Labrenzia sp. VG12: one gene and its partner. The protein of the gene in region 2 interacts with the protein of the main gene of each other region in a pairwise test. Links are inferred from orthologs where the notes say so. Each region holds a gene or a part of one and is shown on either strand. Other genes may lie near its edges.

Region 1 (6,897 bases), 4.0 Mb from region 2 along the record:
CGCGGCAACCGTGCGGCGCATCCACACCATGACCGTATCACTGCGCAGGACCTTCTCACCGATGAGGGCGGCGAACAGGCCGTAGACCACGAAGACGGCGAAGGTCATTGCCATGAAGACACCACCGAGCAGCAGCATGTCCCAGGTCGGGTTGGCGGCGGCCGGATCAACGAATTGCGGCAGGAAAGCCAGGAAGAAGACCGTCAGTTTCGGATTGAGGATGTTGATCAGAAAGCCGGTGCGCGCGGTCGCAAGGAAGCTCTTGCGCGCACTCTTGTCGGCTTTCAGATCCAGCGGTCCGCTGTCCTTCAGCGTCTGCCAGGCCAGATAGAGCAGATAGGCGACGCCTGCATATTTGACGGCGGTGAACACAAGGGCACTTGTGTGCATCAGGGCGGCGATGCCGACCACAGAGGCCAGGATCGCCGGTATGATGCCGAGCGTGCAGCCGAAGGCGGCGGCAATCGACGCCTGCCGCCCCTTGCCGAGGCCGACGGCCACCGTGTAGACGACCCCGGTTCCGGGGACCAGCACCACGATCAGGGCGGTAATCAGAAATTCCAGGCTCATGATGCGGTCCTTCAGGGTCGTTTCAGGTAGAGGTTCCGGATCAGAGATCCAGAACCAGGCGCTGCGGGTCTTCCAGGCTTTCCTTGACGCGCACCAGGAAGGTCACGGCTTCCTTGCCGTCGACGATCCGGTGGTCATAGGAAAGCGCCAGATACATCATCGGGCGGATCACCACCTGGCCGTTCACGGCCATCGGGCGTTCCTGGATCTTGTGCATGCCCAGGATGCCCGACTGCGGCGCGTTCAGGATCGGCGACGACATCAGCGAGCCGTAGACACCACCATTGGAGATGGTGAAGGTGCCGCCGGACATGTCCGCCATGCCGAGTTTGCCGTCGCGCGCCTTGCGGCCCAGATTGCCGATTTCCTTTTCGATTTCGGCAATGGACATCTCGTCGGCATCACGCACCACCGGAACCACCAACCCCTTGTCGGTGCCAACGGCAACGCCGATGTGACAGAAGTTCTTGTAGATGATGTCGGTGCCGTCGATCTCGGCGTTGACGGCCGGGATTTCCTTCAGCGCGTGGGTCACGGCCTTGGTGAAGAAGCCCATGAAGCCGAGCTTGACGCCGTGCTTCTTCTCAAAGAGGTCCTTGTACTGCTTGCGCAGTTCCATGACCGGACCCATGTCGACCTCGTTATAGGTCGTCAGCATGGCTGCGGTGTTCTGGGCATCCTTCAGGCGGCGCGCGATGGTCTGGCGCAGCTTGGTCATGCGCACGCGCTCTTCGCGCACCTCATCCTGGGCGTTGACCGGACCACGCGGGATGGCTGCCGGAGCCGGCGCGGCAGAGGAGGTTGCACCGGAGGCGATGGCGTTGATGACGTCTTCCTTCAGCACCTGGCCACGCTTGCCGGAACCGGCCACCTGGTCGGCGCTGAGGTTGTTTTCAGCCATCATCTTCTGGGCGGACGGCGCCGCCGGCATCGAGGTGCCTGCAGCAGCGGCCGGTGCCGACGGGGCCGGTGCAGCAGCGGCCGGAGCGGCAGCTGCGGCGCCAGCACCGGACGGATCGATCTGGCAGAGCAGGACACCCGGCTCGACTGTCGTGCCGGTTTCAGCGGCGATCTTGACCACCGTACCGCCAACCGGTGCCGGAACTTCCTGGGCAGCCTTGTCGGTTTCCAGTTCGACCAGCGTGTCGTCGGCCTTGACGGTGTCGCCGACCTTGACGCTCCATTCGCCGACTTCGGCTTCGGTGACGGATTCGCCAGCGCTCGGCGTGACCACGTCGACCAGCTCGGCTTTTGTTGCCGCTTTCGCCTGCGGTTCGTTGTCCTGCCTGGCGGGAGCGGCGGCGGCTGCTCCGGTGCCTTCGGCGATCTGGCCCAGAAGCGCGCCGACCTCGACGGTGTCGCCTTCCTTGACCACGATGCTTTCCAGGACCCCTGCGGCTGGGGCCGGAACTTCAACCGTCACCTTGTCGGTTTCCAGTTCGACAAGCGGCTCGTCCTGGGCAATAGCGTCGCCCGGTTTTTTGAACCATTGTGCGATGGTTGCTTCAGAAACGGATTCACCCAGCGTGGGCACGCGAATTTCGGTTGCCATGGTCGCCTTCTCTTAAAATTACCTGGCCAAATTTTGAGAAGAGGGCCCGAAGGCCCTCTCAAGGATTAGTCTCCGAGCGCTTCTTCGAGGAACGCCTGCAGCTGCGCCAGATGCGCGGACATCAGACCGGTCGCGGTCGAGGCCATTGCATTGCGGCCGGCATAGCGCGGGCGCTGGTGCTTGGCGTCGATCTGACCCAGGACCCACTCGATATACGGCTCGACGAAGAACCAGCTGCCCATGTTTTTCGGCTCTTCCTGACACCAGACCATCTCGGCCTGCGGGAAGCGCGCCAGTTCAAGCATGAGCGCCTTTTTCGGGAACGGGTAGAGCTGCTCGACACGCATCAGGTAGACGTCGTTGATGCCGCGCTTCTCGCGCTCTTCGAAGAGGTCGTAATAGACCTTGCCCGAACACATCACGACCCGCCGGATCTTGTCGTCCGCAACCAGCTTGCCGTCGGCATTGAGGTTGTGGCCCCAGTCGTCCCAGAGCAGCCGGTGGAAGGTCGAATCCGGACCGAGTTCCTCGATCTTCGATACCGCCTTCTTGTGACGCAGAAGCGATTTCGGCGTCATCAGGATCAGCGGCTTGCGGATGTCGCGGCGCAGCTGACGGCGCAGGATGTGGAAGTAGTTGGCCGGTGTCGAACAGTTCGCCACCTGCATGTTGTCTTCCGCGCAGAGTTGAAGGAAACGCTCCAGGCGGGCGGAGGAGTGTTCCGGACCCTGGCCCTCGTAGCCATGCGGCAGAAGGCAGACGAGACCGGACATGCGCAACCACTTGCGTTCGCCCGACGAGATGAACTGGTCGAACAGAACCTGCGCGCCATTGGCAAAGTCGCCGAACTGGGCTTCCCACATGGTCAGCGCCCGCGGCTCGGCCAGCGAATAGCCGTATTCAAAGCCAAGCACAGCCTCTTCCGACAGCATCGAGTTGATGACCTCGTAGCGCTGCTGGTCGGGCGAAATGTGGTTCAGCGGAATGTAGCGGCTTTCGTCTTCCTGGTCGTAGAGCACGGAGTGGCGCTGCGAGAAGGTGCCGCGTTCGCAGTCCTGACCGGACAGGCGGATCGGATGGCCTTCCTTCAGAAGCGACGCGAATGCGAGCGCTTCGGCGGTGGCCCAATCGATGCCCTCTCCGGTCTCGACCATGCGCTCCCGGTGGTTCATGAAGCGCGCAATCGTGCGGTGAATGTTGAAGCCATCCGGCACATGGGTCAGCGCCCGGCCGATTTCCTTCAATTCGTCAACCGGAAGACCGGTTTCGCCGCGGCGCGGATCTTCTTCGTCATCGGCCCGTTTCAGGCCGGACCACTTGCCGTCCAGCCAGTCGGCCTTGTTCGGCTTGAAGGCCTGGCCGCTGTCGAACTCGATGTCCAGATGCTTGCGCCAGTCGGCCTTCATCCGGTCGACTTCTTCCTGGCTCAGAACGCCTTCATTGACCAGGCGCTCGGAATAGAGCTGAAGCGTCGTCGCGTGCTTGCGGATCTTGCGGTACATGATCGGCTGCGTGAACGCCGGCTCGTCGCCCTCGTTGTGGCCGAAGCGGCGGTAGCAGATCATGTCGATGACGACGGGGCGGTGGAACGTCTGGCGGAACTCGATCGCGATCTTCGCCGCGAAGACAACCGCTTCCGGATCATCCGCATTGACGTGGAAGATCGGCGATTCGATCACCTTCGCCATGTCCGACGGATAGGGCGAGGAACGCGAGAATCGCGGGTTGGTGGTGAAGCCGATCTGGTTGTTGATGATCACATGGATCGAGCCGCCGGTGCGGTGCCCGCGCAGGGCGGACAGACCGAAACACTCGGCCACGACACCCTGGCCGGCAAAGGCCGCATCGCCGTGCAGCAGCAGCGGCAGAACCGTGCCGCGATCGACTTCGGTCGTCTCGATGAAGTTGCCGTTTTCGTCCGCTGCGAGCTGGTCCTGCTTGGCGCGGGACTTGCCGAGGACGACCGGGTTCACGATTTCCAGGTGCGACGGGTTCGCCGTCAGCGACAGGTGAACGTTGTTGTCGTCGAAGGTCCGGTCGGAGGACGCACCGAGGTGGTACTTCACGTCGCCGGAGCCTTCCACTTCGTCCGGGGCGTAGGACCCGCCCTTGAACTCGTGGAAAATGGCGCGATGCGGTTTGCCCATCACCTGGGACAGCACGTTCAGACGGCCACGGTGGGCCATGCCGAGCACGATGTCCTTCAGACCCATCTGGCCGCCACGCTTGATGATCTGCTCAAGCGCCGGGATCAGGGCCTCGCCGCCATCCAGGCCGAAACGCTTGGTGCCGGTGTATTTGACGTCCAGGAACTTTTCGAAGCCCTCAGCCTCGACCAGCTTGTTCAGGATCGCCTTCTTGCCTTCCGAGGTGAAGGCCACCTGCTTGTCCGGGCCTTCGATGCGCTCCTGGATCCAGGCCTTGGCGGCCGGATCGGAAATGTGCATGAACTCGACGCCAAGGGTCGAGCAATAGGTCCGCTTCAGGATCTCCAGCATCTCGCGGATGGTGGCGTATTCGAGGCCGAGCACGTGATCGATGAAGATCTTGCGGTCCCAGTCGGCTTCGACAAAGCCATAGGAAGACGGGTGCAGTTCTTCATGGTCGCCCTTGCCGGCCAGCCCGAGCGGATCGAGATCGGCGTGCAGGTGACCGCGCATCCGGTAGGCACGGATCATCATCAGGGCACGCACGGAATCGCGCGTCGCCTGATGGACCTCTGTGTCGGAAATCGGCGCGCCCTTGGCTTCCGCCTTCTTCTTCAGCTTGTCGCCGATCTTCTGTTCGATCGGACCCCAGTTGCCGTCAAAGGCGTTGACCAGGTCGCCATTGGCCTCGATCGGCCAGTCCTTGCGTTTCCAGGTTGCCCCGCGTGCTTCCTTCAGGACGGCGTCTTTCTCGTCCTGGAAGGCAGCAAAGAAGTCCCGCCACTCGGCATCAACCGAGTTCGGATCTGTCTTGTACTGTGCGTAGAGGTCTTCGATATAGGCTGCGTTGGCGCCGTAAAGCAACGACGTCAGTGCGAATACGTTGTTCGCTTCCTGCCGTGCCATGTCCTTTAGCGGAGGGCTGCTCCGCCCTTTTTGTTTAGGCGGGCCGATAATATGACCCGCGGCCGGTTCCCTAACATGACCGGTGTCAGGTTGCCCTGTCTCACCAGCCCCTCGAATATTGGGCGCGGCACAATCGGCGCCGCAACCCACCTTTCACCATGCAGCAGAAAACGTAAACAGTTTCCGCTTTCTGCCACAGATAATCCTGGTTTTTAGCCCTTCAAGACTTCGAGAAGAGTCTCGCCGAGCTTTGCCGGAGACGGCGACACCTTGATGCCGGCCTCTTCCATGGCGGCGATCTTGTCTTCCGCACCGCCCTTGCCGCCGGAAATCACAGCACCGGCATGGCCCATGGTGCGGCCCGGAGGCGCCGTGCGGCCCGCGATGAAGCCGGCCATCGGCTTCTTGCGGCCCTTCCTGGCTTCGTCCTTCAGGAACTGCGCTGCTTCCTCTTCGGCCGAACCGCCGATCTCGCCGATCATGATGATCGACTGGGTCTCGTCATCAGCCAGGAACATTTCCAGGACGTCGATGAACTCGGTGCCCTTGACCGGGTCGCCGCCGATGCCGACAGCCGTGGTCTGGCCAAGGCCGGCATTGGTGGTCTGGAAGACCGCCTCATAAGTCAGTGTGCCGGAGCGGGAGACGACGCCAACGGAGCCCTTCTTGAAGATGGAGCCCGGCATGATGCCGATCTTGCATTCTTCCGGTGTCAGGATGCCCGGGCAGTTCGGACCGAGCAGGCGCGAGTTGGACTTGTCCAGCTTGGCCTTGACCTTGACCATGTCGGCCACCGGGATGCCTTCGGTGATGCAGACGATGAACGGAATTTCCGCTTCGATCGCCTCGATGATCGCAGCGCCCGCGCCTGCCGGCGGGACGTAGATCACGGAGGCATCCGCACCGGTGGCTTCCCTGGCTTCGCCAACGGAAGCAAAGATTGGCAGCTGAGCAGCGCTTTCCACGCTGCCCCAGGTCTCGCCACCCTTTTTTGGATGAACGCCGGCGACCATCTTGGTGCCGTAATATTCCAGTGCCTGTTCCGTGTGGAACGTGCCGGTCTTGCCGGTCAGGCCCTGAACGATGATTTTCGTGTCTTTATTGACGAGGATCGACATCTGTCAAATTTCCTTCGTGTTCATGGCACGCTTTCGAAACCAAATGCCTGCGCTGTAAACCGCTAGTGAAATCAGGCAGGACAAGGTGAGATGTGCTGCGAAAAACTGGACGAATGACCGGCCTAGTAACTGAGCTTGGGATGACAGCAGATACCAATGGTACCCGCTAGCGGTTATCCCTAACCCGATTACGAGGGCTGAAAGCCAATCCTCAGTCCTGCCCATTGTACGGACCCGCGCGAGAGCAAATATCAAGATGGACAATATTGCTGAGCTATACAGGGCCATAAAGAGAAGCAGAATCTCACCAAGCAATTTCGAACGTACCTCCGGGCTTAACCCTTGACCGCTTTCACGATTTTCTGGGCGGCGTCGTCGAGATCATCGGCGGCGATCACGTTGAGACCGCTTTCGTTGATGATCTTCTTGCCGAGTTCCACATTGGTGCCTTCCAGGCGGACAACGAGCGGAACCTGAAGGCCGACTTCCTTGACGGCTGCCACCACGCCTTCCGCGATCACGTCGCAGCGCATGATGCCGCCAAAGATGTTGACCAGGATGCCCTTCACGTTCGGATCGGAGGTGATGATCTTGAACGCGGCCG
Region 2 (6,301 bases):
ATGCCGACGAGAGACGCTTCCAGCGCCATGAGCAGGAACAGACCGGCAAACAAGCCACGCGAAAGCCCCGGCAAGGACCGCCAGGCCAGCGCTGCAAAGGCAAGTCCCGCAAACAGGCCAGCAAGCAGAAAAGACACCGGAATGCTGATCACGTCAGCCCCACTTCGGAAATCGCATTGAAGACACTGTCCTTTATCACGTTTCAGGACAGGACATCGCCTCTGCCATGATTGTCAACAGGCCTTCTTCCACGCATCTGATGAAGACAGCTTGCACCCCAAAACGGAGATCTCATGTTGCCGTCTTCAAACCACCCTTTCCGGTTTTCGCGCCTGTTTTGTCTGACTGTATCCCTTGTCGGAGCGATGATAATGTCACCCGGCGTTCAGGCCGGCGAAGCCCTGCCCTACGGACCTGGCGTTTCGAAAATCACCATAGAAGACAACCGTCAGGACCGGCCGCTCGCGGGCGACATCTGGTATCCGACCAGCACACCGGACATTCATCCGATCGCGAACAAGAGCAAAGTCTGGCAAATGGCACCTGCCGATCCGGACGGGCCGCCGGCGGAGGGAACGTTTCCGCTGGTCGTTGTATCCCACGGCATGTACGGCAACACCTTCAACCAGTCCTGGCTCGGATCCGAGCTTGCCAGGCGCGGCTATGTCGTCGCCATGGTCAACCACCCGGGCACAAGCTCCTGGCTCCGCGACCCGGACCACACCCGCAAGCTTTGGGATCGCCCGGTCGACCTCAGCCGCCTGATCAGCTTTCTCATTGAAGAAAGTCCTTACAGGGACCGAATTGATATCAACCGCATTCATGCCGTCGGCCATTCTCTTGGCGGGTTCACGGTCATGCTGCTGGCCGGCGCAACATTTGACCAGACCCGATACGAGACCACATGTGCCGGCGAAGACCAACCCGTTGCCTGCAAGGTCCTGACCGGATGGTCCATTGCCAGGACAGAGGCCGACCAGGCGGCCATGTCGGTCTCGCGCAAGGACAGCCGCGTCAAGAAAATTGTCAGCCTCGACCTTGGCGGCACCCCGGTGCTGTCGCGGCCAAGCCTTGCCGCCCTCGATATTCCCGTCCTCGTTCTGGGCGCCGAAAGGGCAGACATGCTCGACCAGGACCGGGAATCCCGCGCACTTGCCGCGTCCCTCCCCCAGGACAGGGTTCATCATGTTGAGCTGGAGGGCGCCGGGCATTTCGATTTCATGGGACAATGCAAACCGGCAGGATATGCCATTTTGAAAGAACATGAGCCCGGCGATGAAATCGTCTGTGTCAAAGGTTCCGTTGAACGCGCAAGCCAGCACCGCCGTATCCTGTCTGAGGTATTGGATTTTTTGACACCCTGACAGGCGGTTCTTTGACGAAGGCGGCGGGCAGGAGTGCAGTGATGCCACAGCCCGCCGTTTCCACGCGGTTTCAAGCAGGATTCCGCTTGCATCCGGTGAGAGCCTTCGCCAAACATCCCGCCCATGTTGCAAATCAATGACCTCACTTACCGGATCGGGGACCGGCTCCTGATCGACAAGGCCAGCGTGACCCTGCCCGGCAAGGCCAAGACCGGGCTGGTCGGCCGCAATGGTGCCGGCAAATCGACGCTCTTCAAGATCATCACCGGCGAGCTCGGCACCGAAACTGGCGGCGTGCAGATCCCCAAGAGAGCCCGGATCGGCCAGGTGGCCCAGGAGGCGCCGGGCACGGAAGACACCTTGATGGAAGTGGTGCTGGCGGCCGATACCGAGCGCAGCCGGCTGCTCATGGAAGCAGAAACGGAAACCGACCCGGACCGGATTGCCGAAATCCACACCCGCCTTGCAGATATTGGAGCCCACACGGCTGAAGCACGCGCGGGGTCCATTCTCTCCGGTCTCGGGTTTGATGCCGACGCTCAGCAGCGCCCCTGCTCATCCTTTTCGGGCGGTTGGCGCATGCGTGTTGCCCTGGCTGCGGTGCTCTTTTCCGAGCCCGATCTGCTGCTGCTGGACGAGCCGACCAACTATCTCGATCTGGAAGGCACGCTCTGGCTGGAGAATTATGTCTCCCGCTATCCGCACCAAGTTCTGTTGATCTCCCACGACCGGGACCTTCTCAACAAGGCCGTGGACAGCATTGTTCACCTGGAACGCGGCAAGCTGACCTACTATTCCGGCGGCTATGACAGTTTCGACCGTCAGCGGCGCGAAGCGATGATCCTGGCCGAAAAGGCCAAGGAGAAGCAGGATGCCCAGCGCAAGCACATGCAGGCCTTCGTCGACCGCTTTCGTTACAAGGCCAGCAAGGCCCGCCAGGCGCAATCCCGGCTGAAGATGCTGGAAAAAATGCAGCCGATCGCCGCATTGACGGATGAAAGCAGCAAACCCATCCATTTCCCCGATCCGGAAGCCCAACTGGCACCACCGATCCTGAAGCTGGAAGGCGTTGCCACGGGCTATGGCGACACCAGAATTCTGTCGCGGCTGACGCTCAACATCGATACCGATGACCGGATCGCGCTTCTGGGGGCAAACGGCAACGGCAAATCGACGTTCGCAAAGCTCATTTCCGGTCGTCTCGGCGCCATGGACGGCGAGATTACCAAGGCGTCAAAGCTGAAGATCGCGTTTTTTGCCCAGCACCAGCTGGATGAACTGAAACCGGCCGAAAACTCGGTGGCTCATGTCCGCGCCCTGATGCCGGAAGCGCCCGAGGCCAAGGTCCGTGCGCGTGTCGCCCGAATGGGGCTGCCGACCGACCGCATGGATACACCGGCCAAGGATCTTTCGGGCGGGGAAAAGGCGCGTCTGCTTCTGGGGCTCGCCACCTTCGACGGTCCGCACCTGCTGATCCTCGACGAACCGACCAACCACCTGGATATCGACAGCCGCGAAGCGCTGGTCATGGCGCTGAACGAGTTCCAGGGCGCCGTGGTGCTGATCAGTCACGACCGCCACCTTGTGGAAGCCTGTGCCGATCGCCTGTGGCTCGTCGCGGATGGCAAGGTCGCGCCATATGATGGCGACATGGAGGATTACCGCCGCCTGATCCTGCAGGGACCGGAGGCTGCGCAAAGGGCCCGCGACAAGGCGGATGCCGAAGACGCCGAAAAAGCCTCGGCCCAGGAAAAACGCCGGGAAGCTGCCCAGAAGCGCAGCCAGTTGAAACCGCTGAAACAGAAGATCGACGCGGCGGAAAAGGAATTGGCCCGGCTTCAGGACAAGATCGGCCGACTCGACGAGGCTCTCGCCGACCCGGAGTTCTTTGCAAAAGAACCGGAACGGGCAACCAAGTTTGCCAAGGAACGGGCCTTCTGCGAGAAAAAACTGGTCAAGACCGAAGAGGAATGGCTGGAACTCTCCGCCGAATTCGAAGAGGTGTCCTGATGGCCGAAATTACCACGCTGGGTTTCGATGCGGATGACACGCTCTGGCACAACGAGCGTGTCTTTCGCCTGACCGAAGACCGCTTTGCCGATCTGCTTGCGGATTATACGGAAAAAAGCCAGCTCTCCGAGCGGTTGCTGGCAGCCGAGCGCCGGAATGTCCTGCATTACGGATACGGCGTGAAAGGCTTCACGCTGTCGATGATCGAGACGGCGATCGAGGTAACGGACCGCCGCGTGCCGGCCGACGTGATTGCCGAGATCCTCGAAGCCGGCCGCGAAATGATGAAGCATCCGGTGGAACCCCTCCCTCACGTGGAAGACACGCTGAAGGCGGTGAAGGGCGATTACAAGCTTGTTCTGATCACCAAGGGCGACCTCTTCGACCAGGAACGAAAGGTCACGGCGTCCGGACTGGATGTCCATTTTGATGCCATCGAGATCGTCTCGGAAAAGACCGACGCCACCTATGCGACCCTGTTTTCAAGGCACGGCAGCGGACCAGCACAGGCACTGATGATCGGCAACTCCCTGAAGTCGGATATTGTGCCTGCCCTTAATGCCGGCGCTTATGGCGCACACGTTCCCTATGACATGACCTGGGCCCTTGAAGAGGCCGACGAGCCGATCGGCCACGAGCGGTTCTTCAGACTGGACAATATCGGCAAGGTTCCGCAGTTGCTGGCCCGGTTGAGTTAAACACCGCCTGCTTCGTGCCGTCCCCTTCCCTGGAGACGGCACTTTGACGTTGTGCCGGTCATCCGACCGGTCTTACCCGTTCAGCTCTTCTTTCAGCAGCTCCATCAGTTTGCCGTCCCTCGGAATGTCGCCGCTCTTTCCTTCTTCCATCATCCAGTAGAACCGGCCGGGCTTCAAAGACAGCGGGAGTTCGTAATCCATGCCCTCCCATTCCTCGCGGAAGGCATAGAACGCCCAGTGGCCACCGCGGGCGTCGACGGCATCGATCACGTCCTTCAGATAGGTGCCACAATCCTGCCAGCGGCGCATACAGCCGAATTCACCTGCAACAACCCGGGTCGGCGCCAGCCCCTGCTCTTCGGCCCAGTCAAAGGCCTTGTCGATATGCGCGACGACATCCGCCTTGCGCCAGCTGAGCGCCTCGCCGCCATATTGGGTTGTCACGCCTGGATAGCGATAGGGTTCTTCGCGTTTCATGTTGCCCGAGCTGGTCGCCTCGTAAGGCTCATACATATGAAAGGCATAAAGGACACGCTCATCGTTGAGCCTGTCCGGCCAGGCGGCAAGAGAACGAGGATTGGCATAATAGCCGGCATCCACCATCACCGGTGTTGCTGTGTCCTCTTTCCTGATGGCCGCGATGACCCGGTTGTAGAACAACACCAGATCCCTGGGACCGTCAACCTGCTCTTCTTGCCAGGCAACCAGATCGCTCATGGCACCATTCTCCGCCAAACCCGTTGTCTTTTCAGGGGCGGGCTCATTGACGATGTTGTATGCTGCAATCGCGGGATGATCCTTGAACTCGGCAGCCACATCCGACCAGAACCGGACGGCCTGGTCCGCATAGGCCGGGTCGGACCAGAGCCGGTCATCGAACGTGCCGTCATTCTGCTGCGACCAGCGTGCCCCCGGCAGGCTGAGTGGCACAATGACAACCTTCAGGCCCGCCGAATGCGCGGCATCAAGCGCCTTGCGCAGTTTGGCGACATCTTCCTGCGGCAGGCCCTGATAATTGTCGGCATTGCCAAGAAGAAAGTCCCGCCCCTCGCCTTTCCATTTGCTGAAGGTCAGTCGCACCCAGGTCGCGCCTGTTCCGGCCAACGCCTCGAAATAGGCCTTGTCGGGTGTCAGCTCGTTAAAACTGTTGCCTCCCTTTTGCTGTGTGTCCCAGAAGCCGATGAGATCTGCGGCCTGACCGGCACTTGTCAGCGGTAGACTCAGGATCGCGCTCAGGAAAGCTGCTTGGCGCAGTTTGGCCATGTGGTGTTGGTCCTGTTTTGGCGGAATTGAAAATCTGTACTTGCGGAGACAGACCGGCAGGCCAGCCGAAGACGACAGCCTGCCGGGTTTGCTCATCACGTTTTGGCACCCGATGCTGGAGCCCGCTTACTGGTCCAGGACCGTGAGATCGGCGTTTTCAGAGGTGATCAATTGTCCGCCATCTGTCTCGCGAATGAGGTTGATTTGATCCGCTTCCAACCGCATGGACTTGAAGGCGATACGGACATTGCCCGAATAGCGCGTAGCACCGTCTTCCTCGGTGATCTCATCCGCTGAGATTTCAAATGCCTCCTCGGGGGCAAATCGGATTTCCACGTTTTCGCGATAAAGATAACGCTGCCCGTCCTCTGAACGAATGTGACCCGCCTGAATTTCGAATGCGGATGCTGCCGGAATGGAATTCGCGAACAGAAGAACCGGCAGGCTGGCTGCCAGAAGTTTGTGTCTCATGATTGACTTCGTGCGACAGTGCCTGACGGCACCTTGCACGCTCCTTTGGGTGAGGGAAACCACCGGATTCCCGCCAACGCGGACAATTCAAAAGTGGCTTTTACGTCAGTTATTTAGATGTGACTTTGAGGCGTATTTTGGGCAAGGTCGGCTCTTGATTGGGGAAATGTGCGGCCCAAAGATTGGCAGTGCAATCTGGTGCCGGACACAGCTGACTGGTCGCCGCCGCGATGCGCCCCAAGGACGTTTCCAAGATTTGTTGGAATTGCCTCAAATTCTAGGTGTTGTCGTTAGAGAACATTCTGATTTCCGCGCCACTCTGTCCTGTCGACCGCCGGCAGTCCGATAAGGTGCGGCCTGACCAAACAACCCTGTCTTCATTAGGTGTTGAAGGAAACATGATGCCCCTTGCGAAAACCATCACAGTCCTGATCGGCGCCGCCGCCCTGATATCCGTCCCTGCACTGACGCCTGATCTGCCCTGGCAGTTTCTGC

What was found.
Region 1: the proteins of CHH27_RS03200 (region 2) and CHH27_RS21930 interact in binary tests that used the Escherichia coli proteins (3 or more experiments, as listed by UniProt). The link is inferred for Labrenzia sp. VG12 from one-to-one orthologs.

Annotation. Positions count from the first base shown.
Region 1 is NZ_CP022529.1:4,727,490-4,734,386, reverse strand. The notes cover bases 1,988-5,538. They hold CHH27_RS21930 (2-oxoglutarate dehydrogenase E1 component), read right to left. Parts: upstream 5,176-5,538; coding sequence 2,188-5,175; downstream 1,988-2,187. Other genes in these bases: sucD (succinate--CoA ligase subunit alpha), read right to left, coding at 5,388-5,538; odhB (2-oxoglutarate dehydrogenase complex dihydrolipoyllysine-residue succinyltransferase), read right to left, coding at 1,988-2,122. Also shown: CHH27_RS21940 (LysE family translocator), read right to left, coding at 1-570; more of odhB, read right to left, coding at 611-1,987; more of sucD, read right to left, coding at 5,539-6,293; sucC (ADP-forming succinate--CoA ligase subunit beta), read right to left, coding at 6,629-6,897. UniProt on the Escherichia coli protein: E1 component of the 2-oxoglutarate dehydrogenase (OGDH) complex which catalyzes the decarboxylation of 2-oxoglutarate, the first step in the conversion of 2-oxoglutarate to succinyl-CoA and CO(2).
Region 2 is NZ_CP022529.1:687,318-693,618, reverse strand. The notes cover bases 976-3,930. They hold CHH27_RS03200 (ABC-F family ATP-binding cassette domain-containing protein), read left to right. Parts: upstream 976-1,487; coding sequence 1,488-3,374; downstream 3,375-3,930. Other genes in these bases: CHH27_RS03195 (HAD family hydrolase), read left to right, coding at 3,374-3,930; CHH27_RS03205 (alpha/beta fold hydrolase), read left to right, coding at 976-1,364. Outside these bases: CHH27_RS03210 (helix-turn-helix transcriptional regulator), read right to left, coding at 1-152; more of CHH27_RS03205, read left to right, coding at 372-975; more of CHH27_RS03195, read left to right, coding at 3,931-4,072; CHH27_RS03190 (glycoside hydrolase family 5 protein), read right to left, coding at 4,145-5,335; CHH27_RS03185 (hypothetical protein), read right to left, coding at 5,462-5,806; CHH27_RS03180 (hypothetical protein), read left to right, coding at 6,208-6,301. UniProt on the Escherichia coli protein: Genetic data indicate it may be involved in ribosome assembly or function.